Regions from separate parts of the Candidatus Filomicrobium marinum genome, predicted to be linked through region 1. Evidence: riboswitches for the same ligand, from Rfam matches in the RefSeq annotation. Region 1 holds a riboswitch; each other region holds the start of a gene.
The links. A riboswitch is a leader RNA that binds a small molecule or an ion and turns the genes downstream of it on or off. The one in region 1 is predicted to bind cobalamin.
Positions count from the first base shown of each region.

Region 2: another riboswitch for cobalamin. It lies ahead of YBN1229_RS09400 (TonB-dependent siderophore receptor); the one in region 1 lies ahead of YBN1229_RS12600 (TonB-dependent receptor).
Region 3: another riboswitch for cobalamin. It lies ahead of YBN1229_RS08665 (TonB-dependent receptor plug domain-containing protein); the one in region 1 lies ahead of YBN1229_RS12600 (TonB-dependent receptor).

Region 1 is NZ_LN829119.1:2,678,926-2,683,124, reverse strand. Features, by position in the region: gene YBN1229_RS12605 (PepSY domain-containing protein) at 1-154, opposite strand, end outside; gene YBN1229_RS12600 (TonB-dependent receptor) at 156-2,420, opposite strand; cobalamin riboswitch at 2,662-2,885, opposite strand; gene cobF (precorrin-6A synthase (deacetylating)) at 2,966-3,733, opposite strand; gene YBN1229_RS12590 (energy-coupling factor ABC transporter permease) at 3,794-4,199, opposite strand, start outside.
Region 2 is NZ_LN829119.1:1,993,586-1,997,784, reverse strand. Features, by position in the region: gene fhuF (siderophore-iron reductase FhuF) at 1-309, opposite strand, end outside; gene YBN1229_RS09400 (TonB-dependent siderophore receptor) at 372-2,702, opposite strand; cobalamin riboswitch at 2,814-3,006, opposite strand; gene YBN1229_RS09395 (ATP-dependent nuclease) at 4,109-4,199, shown strand, end outside.
Region 3 is NZ_LN829119.1:1,838,900-1,843,098, reverse strand. Features, by position in the region: gene YBN1229_RS08670 (ABC transporter substrate-binding protein) at 1-302, opposite strand, end outside; gene YBN1229_RS08665 (TonB-dependent receptor plug domain-containing protein) at 319-2,229, opposite strand; cobalamin riboswitch at 2,500-2,724, opposite strand; gene YBN1229_RS08660 (methyl-accepting chemotaxis protein) at 2,902-4,199, opposite strand, start outside.

The DNA of each region.
Region 1 (4,199 bases):
AGAACCACATGACGCAGAGCACGCAGGTCGCCACACCTAGCCAACGATGAAAGAGGTACAGCCAGCGCTTGGCGGTCTTCACCGTCCGCCGCGCGACACCATTGGGCGCGCGCGACGGAGTGGTGAAGGCGCGGGGTCCTTCAAGCCGGATCATGTCAGTACTTGATCCGGTAGCTCAATTCAGCCGAGCGCGGGGGTGCAAGTTGCCACTCGGTTGTGCTCCCGCCCGTCGTATAGACCTCGTCGAAGACGTTGAAGACGCGCAGGGAAACTGCGCTCTTTTCGGTCACGTGATAGTCGAGACCCAGGTTAACGACCGTGAAGTCGGGGCGCTCCACGAGGTTGGCATCGTCACTGTAGATGGAGCCAACCCACTGTGCGCCGATGCGGGCTTCCCAATCGGGAAGAAATGCCCAAGTCAGCCAGCTATTGATGACCTGCTCCGGCACGTTCCTCGGGCGCTTGCCGGCGTAGTTGATTCCGCCTGAGCCGATGTACTCATCATAGCGCGCCTCGAGCAATGCGACGTTGCCCTCATATCGGAGCGTGTCGGTGAGCTGCAGGGCAAGCGAAGCTTCAACGCCACGCGAAGATTGCCGACCAACCTGCTGGACGATGTCCGGATTGTCAGGGTCGCGCGAGAGAAGGTTCTTCTTCTCGATGTCGTAGCCTGCCAGGGTCCATTCGCCTCGTCCGTTCCAGAACGATTGTTTTACGCCGATTTCAATCTGACGCCCCGTTGCAAGATCGTACTCAGCGTTTGATTTGCTGAGCGTGATCAGTCCTCCAATGGGATCGACGCCCGTCGCATACTGCCCGTAAAACGCAAGCCCCGGCAGCGGGCTGTAAACCGCGCCCGCCCGCCATGTGACGTTTGAAAACTCCTTCGTGAAGCGTTCTCCGGTTATGAGATCGTGCCGCTCCATCGTCGGCCGGTCGAGGCGGATGCCAGCCACGAGCGAAAGTTGGTTGGACAGCTTCAGCCGATCCTCGGCGAAGAGCGCATACTGCGAGGTCTCGGTATCGAACTTCGGACGTGTACCGTCCGTGTTTATGAACCAGCCCGGATGCGGGTTGAACGGATCGACATCGGATGCGCCGCTGTATGGAGAATTGTTCGTGTGGCGGAAATCGATGCGGTTGACGTCAAAGCCGACCACCATCTCGTTCTTGACGCCGCCCGGAAGAGCAGTGCGGACCGTGGCATCCAACCGATTTCCGATCTGCTCCTGATCATGAAAGATCTCGATATAGGAGGACCGATCTATACGGCCCGCGTTGTACGCATAGGACTCGACGTTGCGCCAGTGACGGTTGCTGGTCAGACGGTAGGCGGTGTTGCTCAGTTCAATCCAATCTGCCGGTTTCCACTCCGTCTTGAACTGGGTCCAGTTATCCCGGTAGTGAACGTCGCTGTCGCGGACGTTGTAACTCTTGAAGCGAATGCTGTCCGGCACCGTGCCGTTGATGAGCGGCGTGCCCCAGTAGCGCAGAGGGGACTGATCGCCGTAGTCTTGTGAAACGGTGAAGGACAAGTCGCTCGTCGGGCGCCACCGCAGAGCTCCAGACACCGCGATTGAGCTGAAGTCTCCCTCGTCATCGAGCCAGCCGTCAGACTTGATGCCGCTGGCATCGAAGCGATAGGCGAGACTGTCACTGATCGGGCCGCCAGAACCAATGCCGAAGCGTTTCGTGGCTTCGGTGCCGATCGCGATCTCGGCTTCATGCGTAAAATAGTCGGTCGGCTTTTTCGGCACGACGTTGACGACGCCGCCGATTGCGCCTTCTCCATAAAGAACAGAGGCCGGACCACGGAGCACTTCAATGCGTTCGGCCGACCACGTGTCGAAGGGAAACGAAACGGTGCCCGAGCCCACATAAAGACGCGTGCCATCGTAAAGCTGCATCACCGAACCATGGCCGACGAACCCACGAGCCGTGAGACTGCTGCCGCCGTTGCCGGGAGCTGCGGCAGATGTAAAGCCGGTGGCGTTCTGGGTGACTGCTTCTGTGACAGACTGCTGTCCACGCTCGCGAATGGATTGCGCGGGAATGATCTCCACGCTCGCTGGCGTCTCCAGCGGCGTCAGCCCAAGCCGACTGCCTGTTGCAGCGGGTGCATCGAGGTTCAAGCCAGGTTTCGTTTCTCCCTGCCCCGTGCTGGCGGATGCCGTTTCGGCGAGAGTTGTCGGGATCGGTTGCGACACCGCTGTTGCCCCGGCCTGAGGCTTTTTCTGCTTTGGGTTCGCCGAAGAGGTTTGCTGCGTCGTCACTTCGATGGTGGGGAGTTCCACCGCCTCATTGGCTGCTGGCGCAGTTTGCGACATGGCTTTGCCAGCGAAGCCGGGGGCGACGACGGCAAGTGCTAATAGGCTCAAACGCGAAGCGTGTAGTGAAGGTATTCCAAGGACATTCGACATGATGATCCCGTCACAGACTATGGACGGGAGAAACGGCGGACACTTCCTAGCCCACGCAGAGCAGCCACGCTGGCCGCGGCAACAGGTTGCAACGACACAGGCGCGCGCGTGTTGAACTGCGCGGTTCTTTTAAGTCTGTCAGTGAGTTTTCAAGACCCTAGGCATGCCTGACGCTGCTCCCAATCGGTTGCACATCAGTCGCCACTCGGGTGGTCCGTTCATCCGCGCGGCCCGCACGGTGAAAGGGCGACTCGCAACGGCAGGTCTCCTGGCTCGCGGCTCGAACATCTCTCTCCGACCTTCCCGGGCTTCAACGCGAAGCGCCAGTGGCATGTTTGGAGGAGACTTGCCGCTTACAGTTGCGGGCGCAGCCACGGCGTTGATACGCTAAGGTACCTCACCGTGTTCCCTCTTCGTCATCTACATGCTCGCGCACGTAGCGAAACCGTTACGCCTCTTAAAACGCGTTAGATTGAAACGGATGTCAACGCTAAATCTGCGGTACACAGAGGCTATGAACAGAGGGGGACAGGAATGCAACGCTCCTACGCGCTTTCCCCATCACCTTCAGGCTCACGGCTCAGCAGATAGATGTCCATGATCCAGCCATGATGCGCCCGTGCGGCAGCACGCGTCTCAACGATTTCATCCATCATCTCGCGTAAGGCGCCGCTCAAGAGAATTTCTTCCCGCATGCCAACGTATGCGCCCCACCAGATCATCACCCCATCTGACGGGATATGCTGAAAGCTGCACTCCCCATCCAGCATGACCAGCAAACGATCCGCGCCATCCGGCCAGCCCTCTTCGCGCAAGCGCCGTCCCGTTGTGATCAGGACGGGCGTGCCAATGGTGTTGAGTGGAATTTTATGTGCGGCTGTCAGACCCTGCATCGAGGTGATGCCTGGAATAACGGATATCTCCGGCGCAGGTTTGAGGCGCGCGGCTATGCGCATCGTACTATCGTAAAGTGAAGGATCACCCCAGACGAGCAACGCGACACGCGCCTGATCCGGCAGGCCATCCATTGCTTCTGCCCATACCGATGCAATCGCATCATGCCAGTCGTCCACGCCTTGGCGATAATTGGGATTATCGGCGTCACGTTTCGGGAGTTCGAATTCCACGATCTGGGTTGCGGGGTTGCTGATGACCTCTTCGCATATCGTGCGTCTCAACTCCGCCAAGTCGGCTTTGTTCTTTCCCTTTCGTGGGATCAAAATCAGATCGGCGCTATTGAGCGCGCGCACAGCCTGCAACGTCAGATGTTCCGGATTTCCGGTTCCAATCCCAACGAGAAGCAATTCGGTCATAGTTTGCCTTTGGGGCCGCACGTAACGATGCCCGTGCGGCCCATATAAAGGTTTTCAATCTCAGGCCGCATGATGAAGGCGCGGCGTGACAAGGCCGGAATCCCTGAAGCCATGCAATGTCTTGGCGATGGCAAGAACGGCCAGGTCCGCCAACGGCTCAACCACGATGACCAGAAGATAAGCACCGCCAAACATCGCGATCGCGTTGAGATTGTCGGCAGCAAATCCATGTCCGTAGAGCGCCCAGAAGCCAACCCAAAGCACAACACCGCTCTGGTAGGCCGTTGAGAGCGCGAGTGTCTGACGGTATGTGAGATCAACATAGGGAGTCTTTGCTGGAATGATGCGTTCGGCCAATGCTGCTACGGCAAAGAGAGGAACCAGAAGCGTGGTCACGTTCATCCCGTACTGTGGCAAATCGAACGGTGCGAAAAGCAGTCCCTGGATCAACAGGCCAAGTGCCAAT
Region 2 (4,199 bases), 690 kb from region 1:
GAAATGCTCGAGCTCCAGCGGTGGTGTTTGATCCAGAAGAATGTTGGAGCAGATCAAGGGCGGGAGAGCGGTCGCAAAATACCATTTCGACCAAATCGAAAGAACGGCTGTGCGCGGGGTGTTCCCATACGTTTGGTTGAAACTTTCTACGATCGCATCCAACCAGCAATCGTCCAGCGCGTCCCGTACTGAACGGCTCGCTTGCTCCGAACGCCCGACGACAAGGTGAGGACGTAGGTGTTCCAGATCGCCCACGAAAATGGCGTCCAGAGATTTGCCGAACGTTTCAAGTGAATTCAATACCGTCATTGCCCGCCTCATCCTCACATACGTTCGCAGGGCGAACCTTGGACGCTCGCCCCGCGAAGAAGCTAGAAACGCATCCGAAGTGACGCGTCGACGGTACGGCCAACCCCGTAATAGCAAGAGTAGGTGGAATCGCAGTTTGTGACGTAGCGCTCGTCTGTCAGGTTCTTGGCATTGACAGCGAATTCCCAGTTCTCGAACTCTGGAGAAATCGTTCCGAGATCGTAACGCACCGTAGCGTCATAGAGCGTAAACGCGGGCACATAGAACGTATTGAGAGTATCGCCTGCCGCTTCTCCGAAAAATCGGACACCGCCTCCAATTGTCAGGCCACGGAATGCCCCTTCGAAGAACGTGTACGATCCCCATAGTGACGCCTGATGCGCTGGAACGGAGGTAAAGCTTTTACCGCCTGCCCCTTTTTGGTTTGTCTTTGTGACTTCACTGTCCAGATAGGTGTAGGCGGCAGCAAAATTCCAACCACTCTCAAGGGATGCGCGGACTTCGAGTTCCGCCCCTCGCACCGCGACTTCGCCGGTTTGCGTCGCAAACCCCGGATTCGCAAGGTCCGGCGTTCGTACGTTCTGTTGCGTGATGTCGAACACCGACGCGGTGAAGAGAGCGTTCACACCGGGTGGCATGAATTTGATCCCCACCTCGCTTTGTTCGCCCGTTGTCGGTTCAAACGGATTGCCCCCAGCATCGGACCCCGTGAGGGGAAAGAACGATTCTGAATAGCTGACAAATGGCGCAAACCCGTTCGCAAAGCGGTAGATGGCACCGAGTTGATGCGTAAACGCCTTATCTTCTTTTGGAGTGTGGATCGGGGCCCCGAAGTTGCCTGTTACGGGATCTCTCGCCAGGGTTTCTTGATTGAGCTCAGCCCAGTCATGGCGAATACCTGCGGTGACTGTCAGGCCACCGACGGAAATGGCGTCTTGAAGATACAGGCCCGCTTGCGTGAGATCCTGATAACGCTTCGAGGTAATCGGATTGGATCGCAGAGGCTGACCATAGACCGGATTGTATAGATCAAGCGAATAGAGACTTGCCCGGTTTACGCCTTGCCCCTGATAGTTCGGGATTGCCGCGTAATCGAATCCAACCAGCAATTTGTGGTCCAGTGGACCGGTCGAGAAATTACCATGCAGGCGGCTGTCAACCTGATAGGTATTGATCACGTAATCAGCGTCAAACATCTGCCGACGTGTTGACGTTGGGCCGCTCGGGCTGCCCATTCCCATAACTTCGGACAATGCGATGTCGATGTGCCGGTAGGCTGCATTTTGCTCAAACGACCAAACGTTATCGAAGCGGTGTTTGAACTCGTATCCGATCTTGAAGGATGTCTTGCTGGTGTCGTGATATCCGGGTTCACCGAGGAACAGTTCCCGCGGGATATATTGGCCGTTCGGTCCAGGAAGGATTGTGCCTTCGCGTGGCAGCGCCTGTTGCACCGTCAGACTCGGATCGTGCTGATAGCTTGAAAGCAGCGTGAAGGTCGTGTCCGCGTTCGGCCTAAAGGTAAGCGCCGGAGCGACGTAGAGGCGATCGTTTTCCGTGTAGTCGACCTCACCATCGGCCAGCCTTCCGAGAGCGGTCATACGATAGGTGAGCACACGGCCGTTTCCGATCGGACCACCGAAGTCGACCCCGGTTTGAAACTTGCTGTGAGTCCCAGCCTGTAGGACGACCTCCGTGAAAGCCTCATCGGTTGGCCGCTTGCTCGTCAGGTCCAGCAAGCCTCCGGGGCTCCCCTGTCCGTAGAGCATCGACGCGGGTCCTTTAAGGAGGTTCACGCGTTCCAAACCATAAGGTTCAATAGCCCAATTGCTATCATGCTGCTTCAGGCCATCGAGGTATTGGTAGACGAGGAAACCCCGGACGAGAGCTTGTTCTCGGGTAAGAAAATTTCCCGAGAAATAATAGCTATTCACACCGGACGTGTATTGCAGTGCCTCTAACACGCTCTGTGCGTTGCGTTCTTCAATCTCCGCTTTACTCACCGTTGAAATGGAGCGCGGCGTGTCGAGAACCGATCCTGGCGTCTTTGTTCCGACACCGCTCATCGTCGCGACGAATCCCGAGGTCCCTGGGTCGTTGCGATTTTGCGGAGGTGCAGTGTTTGAGAGACCAGAATCGTTGATCTGGTCAAAGCTTTGCGTGGGAGCTGCTGTGCTCGCGGAACTCGTCGCATTGACCGATGGAGAGGGCTGCTGAGTTTGGCTGGCAGGCGCAATAACCGTTACAGGAGGTAGCGTGGCCGACTGTGAAACCGCCTCTTGGGCGGAGGCAGTATTGTGGCTGGCGATGAGAGAAATGAAGGTGACGGTGAGCGGCGTTATCCAGCCGCAATTATCCGCTCGCTTGAGGAGCGATACTGATCCCGGAAACATTGATACCTGCGTGCATTCGTAGGTGGCACGTCAGCGCGAATTAGACCGCACACTTCCGGCTATGCCGAAAAAATGTGCCACCCTTGGAACACCCCGCCCAATGAGCTTCGCGCGTGACCACGACTGACGGCAGGTCTCCTGGCTCGCGGACTTACGCTCCATCGCCTTCCCAGGAGAAATCCCAGTGGCATTTGATGGAAAGCTAACCGCTCACAGTTGCGGGGGCAGCTCCGGCTTTGGGGTATCTCTCCCGTCCGGATTCCCATTTCATTCCTTTGAGGAAACCGTCGAGCGTTAACAGAAATTAAATATAGAGTTTAAGCAAGCGTTGGGACGAACTCGGAACAACGGATGGTAGACGCATGTGCCTCTTGGGCCACACGTAAGGCACAGGGCGTAATCGCCCCACCTCGGCGGTAATGACATCTACTCGGAAAGAGAGTGTTGGATTGATGCTGCCCCTCGGACGCTACCTCGACCGGCTCCGTCGTCCACCGGATTAACGCGGGAACACCCGCCCCGCCATGCACCAAGACAATTGGGGGGAATCATTACATGTTTGGGATGGTGCCCAGGGCCGGGGAACCTGATCCGCGCCGCATCAATGACTTAGCAGTCGGTGGGGAACCGAAATCTTCTACCCCATTACAGGCTTTTCCGATGCCTAGTTCCCCACCCAATGATGTGTGTTGGGGGAATCTCCTTCGGTCGAGGCGTTTGAGCGCCCGCTTATTACAGCAAGTCCCCGAACATTGCTGCTCCGCCAACCGATTTGATCACACTGACGTTGGTCGCTCGCTTGCCCGTGGAATGAATCTCGAGCGTTGCAATTGTCCAAGCACATGCCCCCCGGGGTTAAGTTGCACTCGCACCTCGTCACTGCGTTACCTCTCGTGTTGGCCTACGCGGTTGAAAGCGTCGACGAGATCGACCGATAAGGCGACCCTCAAGCAGGGAGCCTGACGGGAAATCGCCAATTAAGTGTGCGGCAGATCTAAGAGCTGGCGATCCCGGCAGAACTATAACAATTGAGCTAGTTCAAAAGCTTAGAGGCCAGTGGGACAGAGCATTGCGCCACTATGTTTCGGGCGATTTCGCACATTACTGTCCCAGCCCGCCGCTGAGACCACATTCCCTCGCTCCAGGTGTACCCCGAGCGGGTCCTGTTTCAGCTGATCTTATCCTTCACTTCGTGCCAGACTTCGGACACGCCTTCTAGCCACCAAAGGGCTTGGCTTTTTGTCGGGTTCGTTTTGCCAAATATGGCAGATATGGATGCAGCGGCGCATAACGGGCTCCGCGCGCAGAATTCCATGCGGAGTGGGTAGTACTCTTTCCCTTGTTCGAATATCGACTATTGTCAGCCCCATGACAATTCAACAGGTCCAAAGGACCGGCTCCTGACAATGTACCTTAAGGAACTACACGTTACGAACTTTAGGAATGTTGGCAATGGCCAACCGCTTTGCGTGCCGTTTCAGCAGGGTCTCAACCTCA
Region 3 (4,199 bases), 840 kb from region 1:
AGATCGGGCCGCATCAAGAAGACTTCTTCAGCCAGGCCATGGTTAGGCTTGTAGGCGCGCGCCTGCTTGGCCATCATCGACATGCTGGGATCGGAGGCCAAATTCGATACTGAGTAGAGCTGTCCCGGCGCCGCGATCATCATCGCGAGCTGGTCTGTACAGAGGTTCATGGAAATGACCCGACGAGGTGCCGTCGGGTCACGGTTATCGCTCTCAGCGGACGCTATTCCCGGGAGCGGGAAGGAAAGAGCTAGCAGCACACCGAGCGCCGCGTACCATGCGCTTAGCTGACGCAAGCGCATGGTTGCCCCCAAGCGTTCAGTCCGGCCAAAGGTCCATGCGCAAGCCGCCATAAATCGCCAGATCGGATGTGCCGTAGCCATAGGCGGTCTGATAGTCCTCGTCGAGCAGGTTTTCGCCGCGGATGTACGCTTCCATGCCAGGCCGGAATTCGTAAGACACCTTTGCATTCAGCAGCAGGTAATCATCGAGTGGCACGATGCCCAATCCGAAGATCTCATCCACGTTCTCCGTCACGTATTTCGCTGTGACATTGAGCTTAAGCTTATCCAGCGGCTGCGCATCGATGCCGAATGCAAAATTGTGACGTGGCACACGCGGTAGCGGAAGTCCATTCTCCCGCTCCGTCTCCGTAAACGTATAGGCCGCACTGATGGCCACGCGATCTGTCAGGAAGGCGCTCGCCGCAATCTCCACGCCGTTGCGATAAGTAACGCCCGGCACGTTCATATATCCGGTCGTATAGGCAATCAGGTTCTCGGTATCGAGTTCAAAATAGGTCACGCCCAGAGTGGCACGGCCATCGAAAAAGCCCTGCTCGATGCCCGCATCCCAGCTCACGCTTTCTTCCGGGTTTAGATCGGGATTAGCGCCAAATGGACCGTAGAGTTCATTCAGGCTGGGCGTGCGGAAGCCCGTTGAGTGGCTGGCACGAATTTTGGTGTCGGTCTCTGTGAAGAGATAAGCGGCCGTGAGCCGATGTGTATTGAAGTTGCCGAATTCGCTATGGTCATCAATGCGGCCGCCAAACGTGAGCGTCAAGTTGTCGATGGGTTCGACCATCAGCTGGGCGAAGGTGCCGAAGATGTTGGCCTCGTCGCGCTTTCCAGGAGCGTTAAAAGACTCCGCTCCGGTTTCCTCCCAGTCGGCGCCAGCAAGAAGCGAAAGAGACTCGTTAAAGCTGATGACGCCGTTGTACTCGGCCTTAACGCGGTCACCATTGTACCAAGTCACCGGGGCAAACACCGAGCTGCTCACATCATCGCGTTCGATCTTCATACCTTGCAGCGCGAAGGTATTTTTGAAGCGTCCTTCGAACAGCTCGATGTTGGTGCCGACCCGACCGGCGAACTGAGACGTCTTACCTTCCTCGATGGGGCTGTCGACCGGACCAGAGGCATCGTATTCGCCTTCTGCGTTAAAGGCGCGCGTTGCGAAGAAGACTGTGATGCCGTCAGCGACTTTCATTTCACCGCGGCCGGAAAATGTCAGATTATTGTAGCCGTCGTCCTCCGGCGCATTGTCCGCTGCGGAAAAGCCCTCGGTATCAATTCCCAAAAGGCTGAACGAGATATCTCCGCGATCTGTCGCATAGCCCGCGGTGGTCGCGCCGCGCCAAGTGTTGTAGGCGCCGTATTCAGCCGCAACCGATTGAGAATACCCCAGCTTCGTCGCGCGCCGCGTATCTATGGACACGACACCAGCTACGGCATCGCCACCGTAAAGCGTGCTTTGCGAACCTTTCAGGATTTCAATGCGTGCAAAATCGTCCACCAGAAGGTGCTCGAATCTTGCTGACGTCTGCGGTGCGGAGGGGTCGCTAATATCCATGCCGTCGATCAGAATTTTTACATAGTTCTGATTGGCGCCGCGCATCGTTATACCGGTGGTGGATCCCGCCGGACCATTGCGGGTGAAATTCACGCCGGGAACCGTCTCCAGGTAGTCCTGCAGAAACGGTCGCGACTGCTTTTCAAGATCCTCCTGCGTGATAAGAGAAACCGACGAACCAACAGCGGCTGCATCAGTCGGTGTACGGTTCGCGGAAAAAATGACGATTCCGGGCAGCATGATTTCGCCTTCTTGGGCGAGAGCCGCTTCACTGGCTAACGCTGGCAAAACGACTATCGCCGTAAGCGCCAACCAACTAGAACACTTGAGCGTATTGGCGCTTGTTGTTCCGCCTTTAAAACTCTTTCTCATCAACATCGTGACCACTCCGTTTCCCGCATTGGATCGGTGCGAAAAGCGGCAGAGCCAATCAATGAAATCGCGATCGAAAGTGGACTACGTCATCGGTATCCGGCTCTCGGCCGGCAACAAATATCTCGTCGTGCGTCGGTGCAATCAAAGCTCACGCCGCATTGTCGAGATTCACGCTAGTCGGACTTGCTCCGCAGAACCATTGCTCAACCCGTGCTTCTCTTCACATGGGTCGCCACAACGGACATCCGCTCCCAAGCGCGCCCCGCGCGAGGAATGGGCGACACGCCACTGGCAGGTCTCCTGGCTTGCAGCTCAGACGCATCAGGTCCTTCCTTCCCAGTTCTCCAAACACAGTGGAGAGCCCAGTGGATTGAGGATGACGCTCGCCGCTTACAGTTGCGGGGGCAGCCGCGGCTTATCGCAAATGTTTGCGAGACCGCGTTCCCTTTTCATTCAGTGGGCTTCAGCCCGCTGAACACCAATAGCGCAGGCAACAAATCAGTTGGCTGTAGGAGAGTCAATCTGCGCGAGGCCGCAACATGTGGAGTCTCGCTTCGAGACTGGCGGAAAGGGCACACGTCTGGCGTGTGGCTGGAATGTTCCCCAACGAAAAGAGGACCCGGGCCTATGGCCGGGTCCTCCCGATAGCTTCTGCCTTTTATCTCTTCGAGGGAGCTACGCTGCCGAACGGACCGTATCGAGGAAACTCGAGACTTCCGTCTTCAGATGCACCGCCTGGCGCGACAGTTCGGTCGACGAACTCAAGACCTGCGATGCAGCTGACGAAGAATCATTGGCAGCCTGATTGACACCGATAATGCTGGAGGAAACTTCTCGCGTTCCTTCCGCAGCCTGCATGACGTTGCGGGAGATTTCCGACGTCGCTGCAGCCTGCTCCTCGACCGCAGCAGCAATCGACGCCGCGATTTCGCTCAATTCGCCAATCGCATTTGTCGAGGCACTGATGGCCACCGTGGAGCCCTCCGTTGCCGTTTGGATGTTTTGGATCTGCGTGGAGATATCCGAAGTTGCCTTCGCAGTCTGTTCGGCGAGAGCCTTCACTTCCTGAGCGACGACGGCGAAGCCCTTGCCGGCCTCTCCCGCACGTGCTGCTTCGATCGTGGCGTTGAGTGCGAGCAGGTTCGTCTGCTGCGCAATTTCCTGGATCAATGTCACGACGGAACCGATTTCATGGGCCGCTTGCGACAATGTCGTAATGCGTTCCACCGTATTGTCGATCTCCTTGGCAGCGTGGCTTGCCTTGCGAGACGACGCGTCAGCCTGACGACCGATTTCCTGGACAGCGCCTGCCATCTCTTCCGTGACGCTAGCGACACTTCTGACGTTTACCGAGGCCTGCTCAGAGGCTGCGGCAACGGACGACGATTGAGCGCTTGTCTCTTCCGCAGCCGCCGCCATTGTACTTGCCGCCGATTGCAACTGAGAGGATGCACTGGCGACGAACTCGATGATGGAACCAACCTTGGTTTCAAACTCATCGGCAAGATGCATCATCGCCTTACGGTTCTCGACCTGCAGCTTCTCGCGCTCCGCAGCGGCTTCACGCTCATGTTCCTGAGAGCGGATGATGCCGTCCTTAAAGACCTTGAGCGAGGCAGCCATGCGGCCGATTTCGTCGCGATCCGTTATACCCTTCGGCTCAGCAGTCATATCGTGCTTCGCCAGACGTTCCGTCACACCAGCAAGGGATTTCAGACGCGTCGACACGCTCACGTAAACGAGTGCACCCAAGAGAACGGTACCCAGCAGAATGACGGATGCTGCGACGGCAACTGCAAGATTCAGTCGCTCTGCCGCGGCGGCAGCCCCTTTTGACGCCCCCCTCAGCATCACAGAGAGCGCCATTTCAGCTTCGTTCAATGCAGTCGAAACCTCGTCCAGGCTGGCCGTCGTGTGCGCCTGCAGTTCGATGGTATGCGCAAGATCAACGGTCATTGGGTCCCGCATGGCTT